Regions from separate parts of the Pseudomonas syringae pv. coryli str. NCPPB 4273 genome, predicted to be linked through region 1. Evidence: riboswitches for the same ligand, from Rfam matches in the RefSeq annotation. Region 1 holds a riboswitch; each other region holds the start of a gene.

Region 1 (3,269 bases):
GCGGTGTGTGGACCGACTGCGTAATCCGGAGCAATCGCCTTGGCGACCAGTGCCGGGTTCTGCGGCTTGACGCGCTCGTCGACGTGTTGGCCGTAGTAGCTGTAAGGCCAGCCGTAGAATGCGCCGTCCTGAACCGAGGTCACGTAGTCAGGCACCAGATCGCTGCCGATCTCGTCGCGCTCGTTGACCGCCGTCCACAGTTTGCCGGTCTTCGGTTCCCAATCCATGCCGTTGGGGTTGCGCAGGCCGGAAGCGAAGATCCGGTGGTTACCGGTAGCCGCGTCCACTTCCCAGATCGCCGCACGACCTTCTTCCTTGTCCATGCCGTTCTCGGCCACGTTGCTGTTGGAGCCCACGGTCACGTACAGCTTGCTGCCGTCCTTGCTGGCGATGACGTTCTTGGTCCAGTGGTGATTGAGCGTACCGCCCGGCAGGTCGACGACTTTGGTCGCTTGCGCGCTGATCGAGGTCTGCCCGGATTCATACGGGAAGCTGATCAGGCGGTCGGTGTCGGCCACATACAGCTTGTTGCCCACCAGGGTCATGCCGAACGGCGAATTGAGGTTTTGCAGGAAAACCGTGCGGGTCTCTGCCACACCGTCCTTGTCCACGTCGCGCAGCAAGGTGATGCGGTTGGCGCTGGGCACACCGGCACCGGCGCGGCCCATGACTTTTTCCATCACCCAGCCGCGAATGCCTTTGGAATCATCCGGTTTGGCGGGGGAATTGGTTTCTGCCACCAGCACGTCACCGTTGGGCAATACATACAGCCAGCGCGGGTGATCGAGGTTCTCGGCGAACGCAGCCACTTGTGTGCCCGGCGCGGCGACCGGCTTGGCGCCTTTTTCCCAGCCTACGGCGGGTGCGATGTTGACGGTCGGAATCAGCGTCTTGTTGGGCTCCGGCAGCTTGGGCGAGGGGCCTGTTCCATCCGAGACTTGCAGGCTCGACGACTCGCCGCAGGCAGCGAGGCCGCCGGCGACCAGCAGCAACACTGCGTAGTGGGGTCTGAGTTTGAACATGATCGATCTCCATTAACAAAGGCGTGGTCCAGTAACTGATAGAGGCACCGCCAACCCGCTAGGTTCAATAACGTTCCGCGGCGACGGTGTCGATTGACGCTCCCGGTCCAACCCTCTACCCTTCGCGGTTTGTTTCAGGTGCTCTGCAATCCTCGATTGGCAGAGTGAAACAGGGAAGCCGGTGTGGGTCGACAGATCCGATCCCGGCGCTGCCCCCGCAACGGTAAATGAGTCAAGGCTGTGCCTGACGCCACTGTGTTTCGACATGGGAAGGCGCACAGCCGGGGTGACCCGCTCATGAGCCCGGAGACCGGCCTGAATCACTCAATGACATCACGGAGGGTGATGTTCTGTGCAGGGCGTTGCCGTGCTGTCCAGTGCTGTCCTTCCGTCTGTTGTCGCCTGCCCCGAGCGGAGAACCCAGATGAACGAATCCCCCGAACGCGACGAACGCCATCTGGCGCGCATGCAGCGCAAGAAAGCCTTCATGGACCAGCGTATTGCCAGCTCGCCCAATGAGTGCGGCCTGCTGCTGGTATTGACCGGCAATGGCAAGGGCAAGAGCAGCTCGGCATTCGGTATGCTCGCCCGGGCCATGGGCCACGACATGCAGTGTGGTGTGGTGCAGTTCATCAAGGGCCGCAACAGCACGGGCGAAGAAATGTTTTTCCGTCGTTTCCATGAGCAGGTGCGCTATCACGTGATGGGTGAGGGCTTCACCTGGGAAACCCAGGATCGCCAGCGCGACATCGCCGCCGCCGAAGCCGCCTGGGCCGTGTCTCAGGAAATGCTTCGCGATCCGGCCATTGGTCTGGTGGTGCTCGACGAACTGAACATCGCCCTCAAACATGGCTACCTCGACCTCGAACAGGTGCTGAGCGATCTGCAGGCACGTCCGCCGATGCAGCACGTATTGGTGACTGGCCGCGGTGCCAAAGCCGAATTGATCGACCTGGCCGATACCGTTTCCGAGATCGGCGTGGTCAAGCACGCGTTTCAGGCCGGTATTCGTGCGCAGAAAGGTATCGAGCTGTGAACGCTTCATCATTGAGCGCATTGCAATGAGAGCCCCGCGTGATTGCCCGGCAGTATTGATTGCTGCGCCTGCCTCCGGGCAAGGCAAAACCACGGTGACCGCTGCACTGGCACGCCTGCACCGCAACCAGGGGCGCAAGGTCCGGGTGTTCAAGTGCGGCCCGGACTTTCTCGACCCGATGATTCTCGAGCGGGCCAGTGGCGCGCCGGTCTATCAACTGGACATGTGGATGGTCGGTGCCGATGAAAGCCGTCGCCTGCTGTGGGAAGCGGCTGATGAGGCGGACCTGATTCTGATCGAGGGGGTCATGGGCCTGTTCGATGGCACGCCATCGAGCGCCGACCTGGCCCGGCATTTTGGCGTGCCGGTACTCGGTGTGATCGATGGCACGGCCATGGCGCAGACGTTTGGCGCACTGGCGCTGGGCCTGGCGCGCTACCAGCCTGATCTGCCGTTCGCCGGCGTGCTGGCCAATCGCGTCGGCACGGTACGCCACGCGCAGTTGCTGGAGAACAGCCTGACCGAAGGCCTGCGCTGGTACGGCGCACTGTCCCGGGAAGTCGGCTTCGAACTGCCCAGCCGCCATCTGGGGCTGGTCCAGGCCAGTGAGCTCAACGATCTGGACGTGCGTCTGGACATGGCGGCTGCGGCGCTTGCCAGCACCTGTGAAGTGGCCTTGCCGCCGGCCGTGACCTTCACTGCGCCCGACCCGGCTCAGGTCGAGCCGCTGCTGCGCGGCGTACGCATCGCCATCGCGCGCGACGAGGCCTTTGCCTTTCTGTATGGCGCGAGCCTGGACCTGCTGAGGAACATGGGTGCCGAGCTGAGTTTCTTCTCGCCGATCCATGATCGCGAGTTGCCCGACGCCGACAGCCTGTACCTGCCCGGTGGCTACCCGGAGCTGCACCACGTTGCGCTGGCCGCCAATGGCACGATGCAGGCTTCGATCAGGGCTCACCATATTGCCGGCAAGCCGATTCTGGCCGAGTGCGGCGGCATGCTCTATTTGCTCGAAGCCTTGACCGATGTCGAGGGCGTGCGCGCCGAACTGGTCGGCTTGCTGTCCGGTGAAGCGGTCATGCAGAAGCGTCTGGCGGCGCTGGCGTTGCAAGCCGTCGAGCTGCCCGAGGGCACGCTGCACGGCCACACTTATCATCATTCGCTGACCAGCACCGAGCTGCAGCCGATTGCCCGTGGCGTCAGCCCCAATG
Region 2 (3,269 bases), on a different contig from region 1:
GCATCAGGTTTGTTGACGGCCACTGCCCGGCTAATCGGCTGTTGCAACCTCGATCGGCCATAGAAGCAGAGAGCAACCAGCAGCGTGCTCAGCCACACCACGATACCCGCCCAGAAGGTGTGCGACATAAAGTGCCAGCCTTGCAGCACCCGCGTGGTGCCGTAGATCATCCCGAGCAGAAGAATGGCCGCCAGCAGGATATTCGAGTGCCGCCAGCAATAGCGACGAGCCACGAAATACAGGGCCAGCAGACTGAACGCGCTTGACGCATGACCGCCCGGCCAGCATCGCCCGGCGCCGGCCTCGTGGAGCAGGTTGAAGTTCCTGAACCACTCGATGTGCGCCTGGCTGCCACCGTACAAGGTGGTCTCGACGGGGCAGTAAACGCTGGTATGGCTTTTCAGGTAATGGATCATGCCGGTGCTCAGCGCAAAGGCGACGATGACGAAAAAGAAGTCCAGCCGGTGCCTGCGCGCAAAACGCAAAAAGGTGCCCAACCGAGAGCCCGTCAGCCGCCTCGCGAGGCGCGAATCATCATATTTTTCCAGCAACGGCCAGACAAAGGACAGCATCGCACCGATGATCGCCAGTTCCCCGGTCCAGTTCGGAAGAATCCGCGCCCATCTGTGCGTGATGTTCTCAAACAGATGGCTCTGGCCGATGGGAAACACCCCGGCCGTTGAATCAAAAAACAGGTCAGTCAGTTGCCGGTCGATCGTAGTCAGGTCGAAAGTAACGAAGACCAGTAGAGCGAAAAACACCGGTACACCCAGGTTTATGCCATAAAACCGCAGCCTGGCGCTGGAAGATGTCGTCAATTGAATTGCTCGCTGTTGAGGTTTGCCCATTGCCCGGCATTCAGGGAGCCGAGAATTTTCGGCGGGTGGCTGCCGTCTATTTGTACGAAAAACGCCTGGGCGTACTCACTGGAGCGCTCGCCGCCAGGTACGCCGGCCTTGCGTTCGAACTGGTCGATGCAGCCACTGTGAGTGACCAGTACCATGTTCTCGCCGCTGACCTTGTGGGCCTGCACAGCCTTCATGAAGCCGCTGTCACAGTCGTTGATCCAGTCCTCAGCGACCACCGCGTGTCCTGCCAGCAGTTGCGCAGTCTGTTGCGTGCGAGTCTTGGGGCTGGCGATCATGCGTGCGTGGTCCATCCCCATCTTCTGCAACCCGGCACCCACCGCCAGCGCGGTATCGCGGCCGCTGGAGGTAATGCCGTCGGCGTCGCTCATGCACGGGTTGCTCGAGCGGTCACAGCGTTCGGCGTGGCGAATCATCACCACCACATTGCCTTGTCGCCAGTGCTCGCGAAGGCCGGATACGCTCAGGTTTCTACCGACCCCCAGGTCCACTACATGCACGCCGGAGAACGCCGAGTAGAACCACGCGCAGATAGCCATCAGCACGACGGCAACGGACATCGATACGATGTGCCGATGCAATTTGTAGCGCTGACTGATGCCCGAACGGGGAAGTACATTCTTGTTGATTATCGTGTTGGTCAAGGGACCACTCCTGCCATGAACCTATGTGTGGCGTTGACCCAGGGAGTGCCCGAGGTCTTCGCTGCTCCCATGCAGGCAAGATAGGTTCAGCATCGTCCCGATGCAGTGAAGAAGATGTGAAAAACGTGTTGTGGCCCAGCGCCATGTTTTTCACGCGAGCGCTCTGGAATGGGGGTTTGCGGTTTTACGGGCGTGAACATGAAGATAATTTAAGCGTTATTGCCGAAAGTTCCGTGCTCATCAGGACGATTTTGAACTGGCCGACCGTCTGCTGCAGCGGCGCTGCAAAGGATTAGCCACTAAAACGCTTATCGTTTACCATGCCGCGCGTCGGTTTCCGAGAGGAACTAACAGGGAATTCGCGCGCCTTTTTCCACCAGGCGAAAAACGAAACTGCCCCCGCAACTGTAGGCACCGAGCCTGCTCCATGACTGCCACTGGATCGTGATCCGGGAAGGCCGGAGCCTGGCGATGACGTGTCAGTCAGGAGACCTGCCGACCCGATTCAACCCACTAACCGGCGGGGTGTCCGGGAAGGACATCCGCACGCGTCGGCGTTTCCTGCCGTGCCCGGTTATCTTCCGGGGATGTGTTTCCTGATGTGCATTGCGCCCTGGCACCTGCTCCAAAGGAGACCGCATTTCATGTCGCTGCCCCGCCTCGCCGCACTCGCTGCCAGCCTGACGCTGTCCACCCTGGCCCTCGCCGCCCCTACTCAGTACCCGCTGACCCTTGAAAACTGTAGCGCGACCCTGACCTTCACGCATGCGCCAACCAAGGCTGTAACCATTGGCCAGGCCGGCACCGAAATGCTTTACGAGCTGGGTCTGGGTGACAGACTGGTCGGCACTTCGCTGTGGTTCAACAACGTATTGCCACGCTTCAAGGCGCAGAACGACAAGGTCGAACGCCTGGCCGACAACGAGCCCAGTTTCGAAGCAGTGATCGGCAAGCGACCGGAACTGGTGGCCGTGCAGCTGGAGTGGATGGTCGGCAAACAGGGCGTGGTCGGCACCCGCGAGCAGTTCCATGACCTGAAGATACCCACCTACATCCTGCCGTCCGACTGCGAAGGCAAGGACAATCTGGTCGGCGCCGATGGCACACGCATGGAGCCATTCCGCATCGAGACCATCTACAAGAGCATCGGGCAACTGGCGCAGATTTTCGATGTGCAGGATCGCGGCGACGCGCTGGTCACCGACCTCAAGGCCCGCCTGAGCGCAGCGATTGCCAACGTCAGGCAGAACAAGGCCAACGACGTCTCGGCGCTGTTCTGGTTCTCCAGCTCAGACCTTGCCAGCGACCCTTTCGTGGCAGGCCGCAAAGGCATTCCGGACTTCATGCTCAACAGCCTGGGCATGCGCAATATCGTCCAGTCCGACGAAGAGTGGCCAACCGTGGGCTGGGAAACCATCGCCAAGGCCAACCCGAGCATTCTGGTCATTGCGCGCATGGATCGCCGCCGTTTCCCGGCCGACGATTACCTGAAAAAAATCGAATTCCTCAAGACCGATCCGGTGACCCGCAACATGGACGCGGTCAAGCATGACCGGATCGTGATCATCGACGCCGAGGGCATGCAGGCCGGCCTGCGTCTGTTCACCGGGTTCGAGGAACTGGCTGACGCCGCCAACCGTTTCAACGCTGCCAAATGAGATTGCCGATAGCGTTGGTTCATGTGCTCTGGGTTTCGGCGGTGCTGGTGCTGGCGATCATGATCGGGGCCGCGATCGGCGAAACCTCGATCAGCCTGCAG
Region 3 (3,269 bases), on a different contig from region 1:
CGCCAGACTGGAGTCGCCGCTGCAGAGAATCACCAGCTCGGCCGGGGTCTGGCCCAGATCGGCAATATTGTCGTCAGGTACGAAACCGCCGGGCTGGGTTCTCAGTAAATGCATGGGTCAGCCGACAATCGCAGCATTGAGTTGCGCTTGCAGGGCTGCGGCATCCAGCTCCTGACCAATCAGCACCAGGTGCGTGGCACGCTCTTCATCGGTACGCCAGGCGCGGTCGAAGTGCTTGTCGAAACGCGTGCCGACACCTTGAATCAGCAGGCGCATCGGCTTGCCGGGAATGGCCGCGAAGCCCTTCACACGCAGAATGCCGTGCTGCACCACCAGTTGATTCAGTGCATCGAGCAGGACTTTCTCATCGGCTTGCGGCAGTGTCAGGGAAATCGAATCGAACGCGTCGTGATCGTGGTCATCATGATCGTCATCGTCATGGTGATCATGGTGGGTCTTGCGAGCATCGATATGCAGTTCGGACTCGGCACCGACACCCAGCAGCACGCTGATCGGCAGGCGACCACTGCTGGCTTCGATCACCTTGACCGCAGGCGGCAGCTCCTCGGCAACTTCGGCACGCACCGTCGCCAGACCTTCGGCGTCGATCATGTCGGCCTTGTTGAGGATCACCAGATCGGCGCTGGCCAACTGATCGGCAAACAGTTCGTGCAGGGGCGACTCGTGGTCCAGGTTCGGATCGAGTTTGCGCTGCGCATCGACTTGATCCGGGAAGGCAGCAAAAGTACCAGCCAGTACCGCCGGGCTGTCGACCACCGTGATCACCGCATCGACCGTGCAGGCGTTGCGGATTTCCGGCCACTGAAAAGCCTGGACCAGCGGCTTGGGCAGCGCGAGCCCCGAGGTTTCGATCAGGATATGGTCCAGATCACCACGGCGCGCGACCAGTTCGCGCATGACCGGGAAGAACTCTTCCTGCACGGTACAGCACAGGCAGCCATTGGCCAGTTCGTACACTCGGCCGTTGGCTTCTTCTTCGGTGCAGCCGATCGTGCACTGCTTGAGGATTTCTCCGTCGATGCCCAGCTCGCCGAACTCATTGACGATGACCGCAATGCGCCGCCCTTCGGCGTTGTCGAGCATGTGCCGCAACAGGGTGGTCTTGCCCGAGCCGAGGAAGCCGGTGACGATGGTGACGGGAAGCTTGGCCAGTGTTTTCATCAGGTGCCCTTTGGCAATGCGGCGGGCAAACAGGACGAGAGCCGCATGCAGGACACGCAGATCGGATCGCCACCGGATCACCCCGCCCGGTTGTAGTGAGAATTCTCCAGGGCCGCAGCACGTGTGGCCCGTTCGAGGCAGGTCTCCTGGCTCACGGCGGCGTGCGGCAGGCAGTGAATAATGTGCCGACACGCATTCATCGCGCCTTCCCGCCGCAGCAGTGGCTGTGCAATGAACATGACCGTTTACAGTTGCGGGGGCAGCTGCGGCTTATACCGCATTCCCGTCTTAGCTCCACTGGGTGATGTTTTACCCGGGGAGAACCTCGAATCAGCAAGGCTACGCAGTGACTGCAGAGAGGTCAATCGTTCAGATTGACGCTGCCCCGCCGCCCATGCTCTCCTGTGCGCCTTGTTTCGGGTGCCCCTCACGGGGTGAAACGGGAAACCGGTACGCTCGCGTTGTCGAGCAAGTCCGGTGCTGCCCCCGCAACGGTAAGCGAGAGTAGGTCTGATCCACTGTGCCGCTGGCATGGGAAGGTGACCTTGCAGGCTTTGACGCACTGACGTCCTGGCCCCTCGCGAGCCCGGAGACCGGCCCGATATGCTTGCAATGACAAACCCGCGGTGGGCGGGCGCAGTTGAAACCTCCGGCGTCTGCCGGCAGGTTCTTTTGCGCGTGGCCCACTTGCCGATTACCAACAAGAGGGAACGCCATGTCGACCATCAGCAGCCACGCCGCCGCGCCCAGCTCTACACGCACTCAACGCCTGACAGCCGCCATCAGCGCTGCGCTTCTCGGCGCCTGCCTGGTGTACTTCGCCGGTTTCTCGCACATCGCGGCCGTGCACAACGCGGCACACGATACCCGTCACAGCGCTGCCTTTCCTTGCCATTGAGGGCCACACAATGTTCAAGCGAATTGCCTACACCGCAGGTTTCACCGGCCTGCTCGCCGCCCTGTTGCTGACCCTGCTGCAAAGCCTGTGGGTGGTGCCGCTGATCCAGCAGGCCGAGACCTACGAAAACGCACCTGCCGAGCAACTGCATCAGCACGCGGACGGCGCGATGGCCGAACACAGCCATGCCCATGAAGAAGCGGCCTGGGAGCCCGAAAACGGCTGGCAGCGTGTGCTGTCCACCACCGGCGGTAACCTGGTGGTCGCGGTGGGCTTCGCCCTGATGCTTGCCGGGCTTTACACCCTGCGGGCGCCGGGGCGCACCGTGCAAGGCGCATGGTGGGGGTTGGCCGGTTTTGCCGTGTTCGTGCTGGCCCCGACCCTTGGGCTGCCACCCGAACTGCCAGGCACAGCCGCCGCCGAGCTGAGTCAGCGGCAACTGTGGTGGCTCGGCGCTGCCGCGTCGACTGCCGCCGGGCTGGCCTTGCTGGTGTTCGGTCAGAACTGGCTGCTCAAAGCACTGGGTGTGGCGATTCTGCTGGTCCCGCATGTGCTTGGCGCGCCACAGCCGCTGGTCCATGAAAGCCTGGCTCCCGAGGCTCTGGAATCGCAGTTCATGATTGCCTCGCTGCTGACCAACGCGCTGTTCTGGGTCGCGCTGGGATTGATCAGTGCCTGGCTGTTCCGCAGAAACGATGTGCACACCGACAATGTCGACCTGCATCAGGCCTGATCCAGCGACCCTTCAACCTGGCGCACCTCTGGTCGCCGGGCTGGGCTGTCGGCGCGGCTGCTCGGCTGCGCTGTTGCGCGATCTGCTTGAGCAGAGCCTGCAGGCACTTGAGCTGGACATTGGTCGGGTGACCGCACTGGCGTCCATCGACCTGAAAGAAACCGAGCCCGGCCTGCTTGAGCTGGCCGGGCAACTGGCAGTGCCACTGGTGTGCTTCAACGCCGCGCAACTGGTGGCGTGGGAACTGCACCTCACGCACCGTTCTGCGCAGGTGTTCCAGAACACGGGCTGTCATGGCGTCGCCGAGGGCTCGGCCCTGGCACTGGCGGCACAACTGGGAGACGGTACGGCCACCCTGCTGATCGAACGGCAGAAAAGCGCGCAGGCCACATTTGCCTTGGCAATCAGCCCTGCGCACAGCGGATAATCTCCCCGCGCTCACTCACCCCGGAGAAT

Evidence for each region. Region 1 has a riboswitch for cobalamin ahead of cobO (cob(I)yrinic acid a,c-diamide adenosyltransferase). Riboswitches for the same ligand answer to the same signal wherever they lie in the genome.
Region 2: it holds a riboswitch for cobalamin, as region 1 does, so the genes downstream of both, P406_RS03465 (ABC transporter substrate-binding protein) here and cobO (cob(I)yrinic acid a,c-diamide adenosyltransferase) in region 1, are expected to answer to the same signal.
Region 3: it holds a riboswitch for cobalamin, as region 1 does, so the genes downstream of both, P406_RS03080 (CbtB domain-containing protein) here and cobO (cob(I)yrinic acid a,c-diamide adenosyltransferase) in region 1, are expected to answer to the same signal.

Annotation. Positions count from the first base shown of each region.
Region 1 covers NZ_AWQP01000022.1:19,804-23,072, forward strand. Annotated here, with positions in the region: gene P406_RS11080 (PQQ-dependent sugar dehydrogenase) at 1-1,022, opposite strand, end outside; cobalamin riboswitch at 1,142-1,355, shown strand; gene cobO (cob(I)yrinic acid a,c-diamide adenosyltransferase) at 1,447-2,058, shown strand; gene P406_RS11090 (cobyrinic acid a,c-diamide synthase CobB) at 2,084-3,269, shown strand, end outside.
Region 2 covers NZ_AWQP01000004.1:357,406-360,674, forward strand. Annotated here, with positions in the region: gene P406_RS03455 (phosphatase PAP2 family protein) at 1-848, opposite strand, end outside; gene pmrG (lipopolysaccharide core heptose(II)-phosphate phosphatase PmrG) at 815-1,510, opposite strand; cobalamin riboswitch at 1,825-2,024, shown strand; gene P406_RS03465 (ABC transporter substrate-binding protein) at 2,155-3,168, shown strand; gene P406_RS03470 (FecCD family ABC transporter permease) at 3,165-3,269, shown strand, end outside.
Region 3 covers NZ_AWQP01000004.1:271,835-275,103, forward strand. Annotated here, with positions in the region: gene cobN (cobaltochelatase subunit CobN) at 1-114, opposite strand, end outside; gene cobW (cobalamin biosynthesis protein CobW) at 118-1,182, opposite strand; cobalamin riboswitch at 1,302-1,525, opposite strand; cobalamin riboswitch at 1,584-1,798, shown strand; gene P406_RS03080 (CbtB domain-containing protein) at 1,898-2,080, shown strand; gene P406_RS03085 (CbtA family protein) at 2,091-2,813, shown strand; gene P406_RS03090 (cobalamin biosynthesis protein) at 2,791-3,240, shown strand.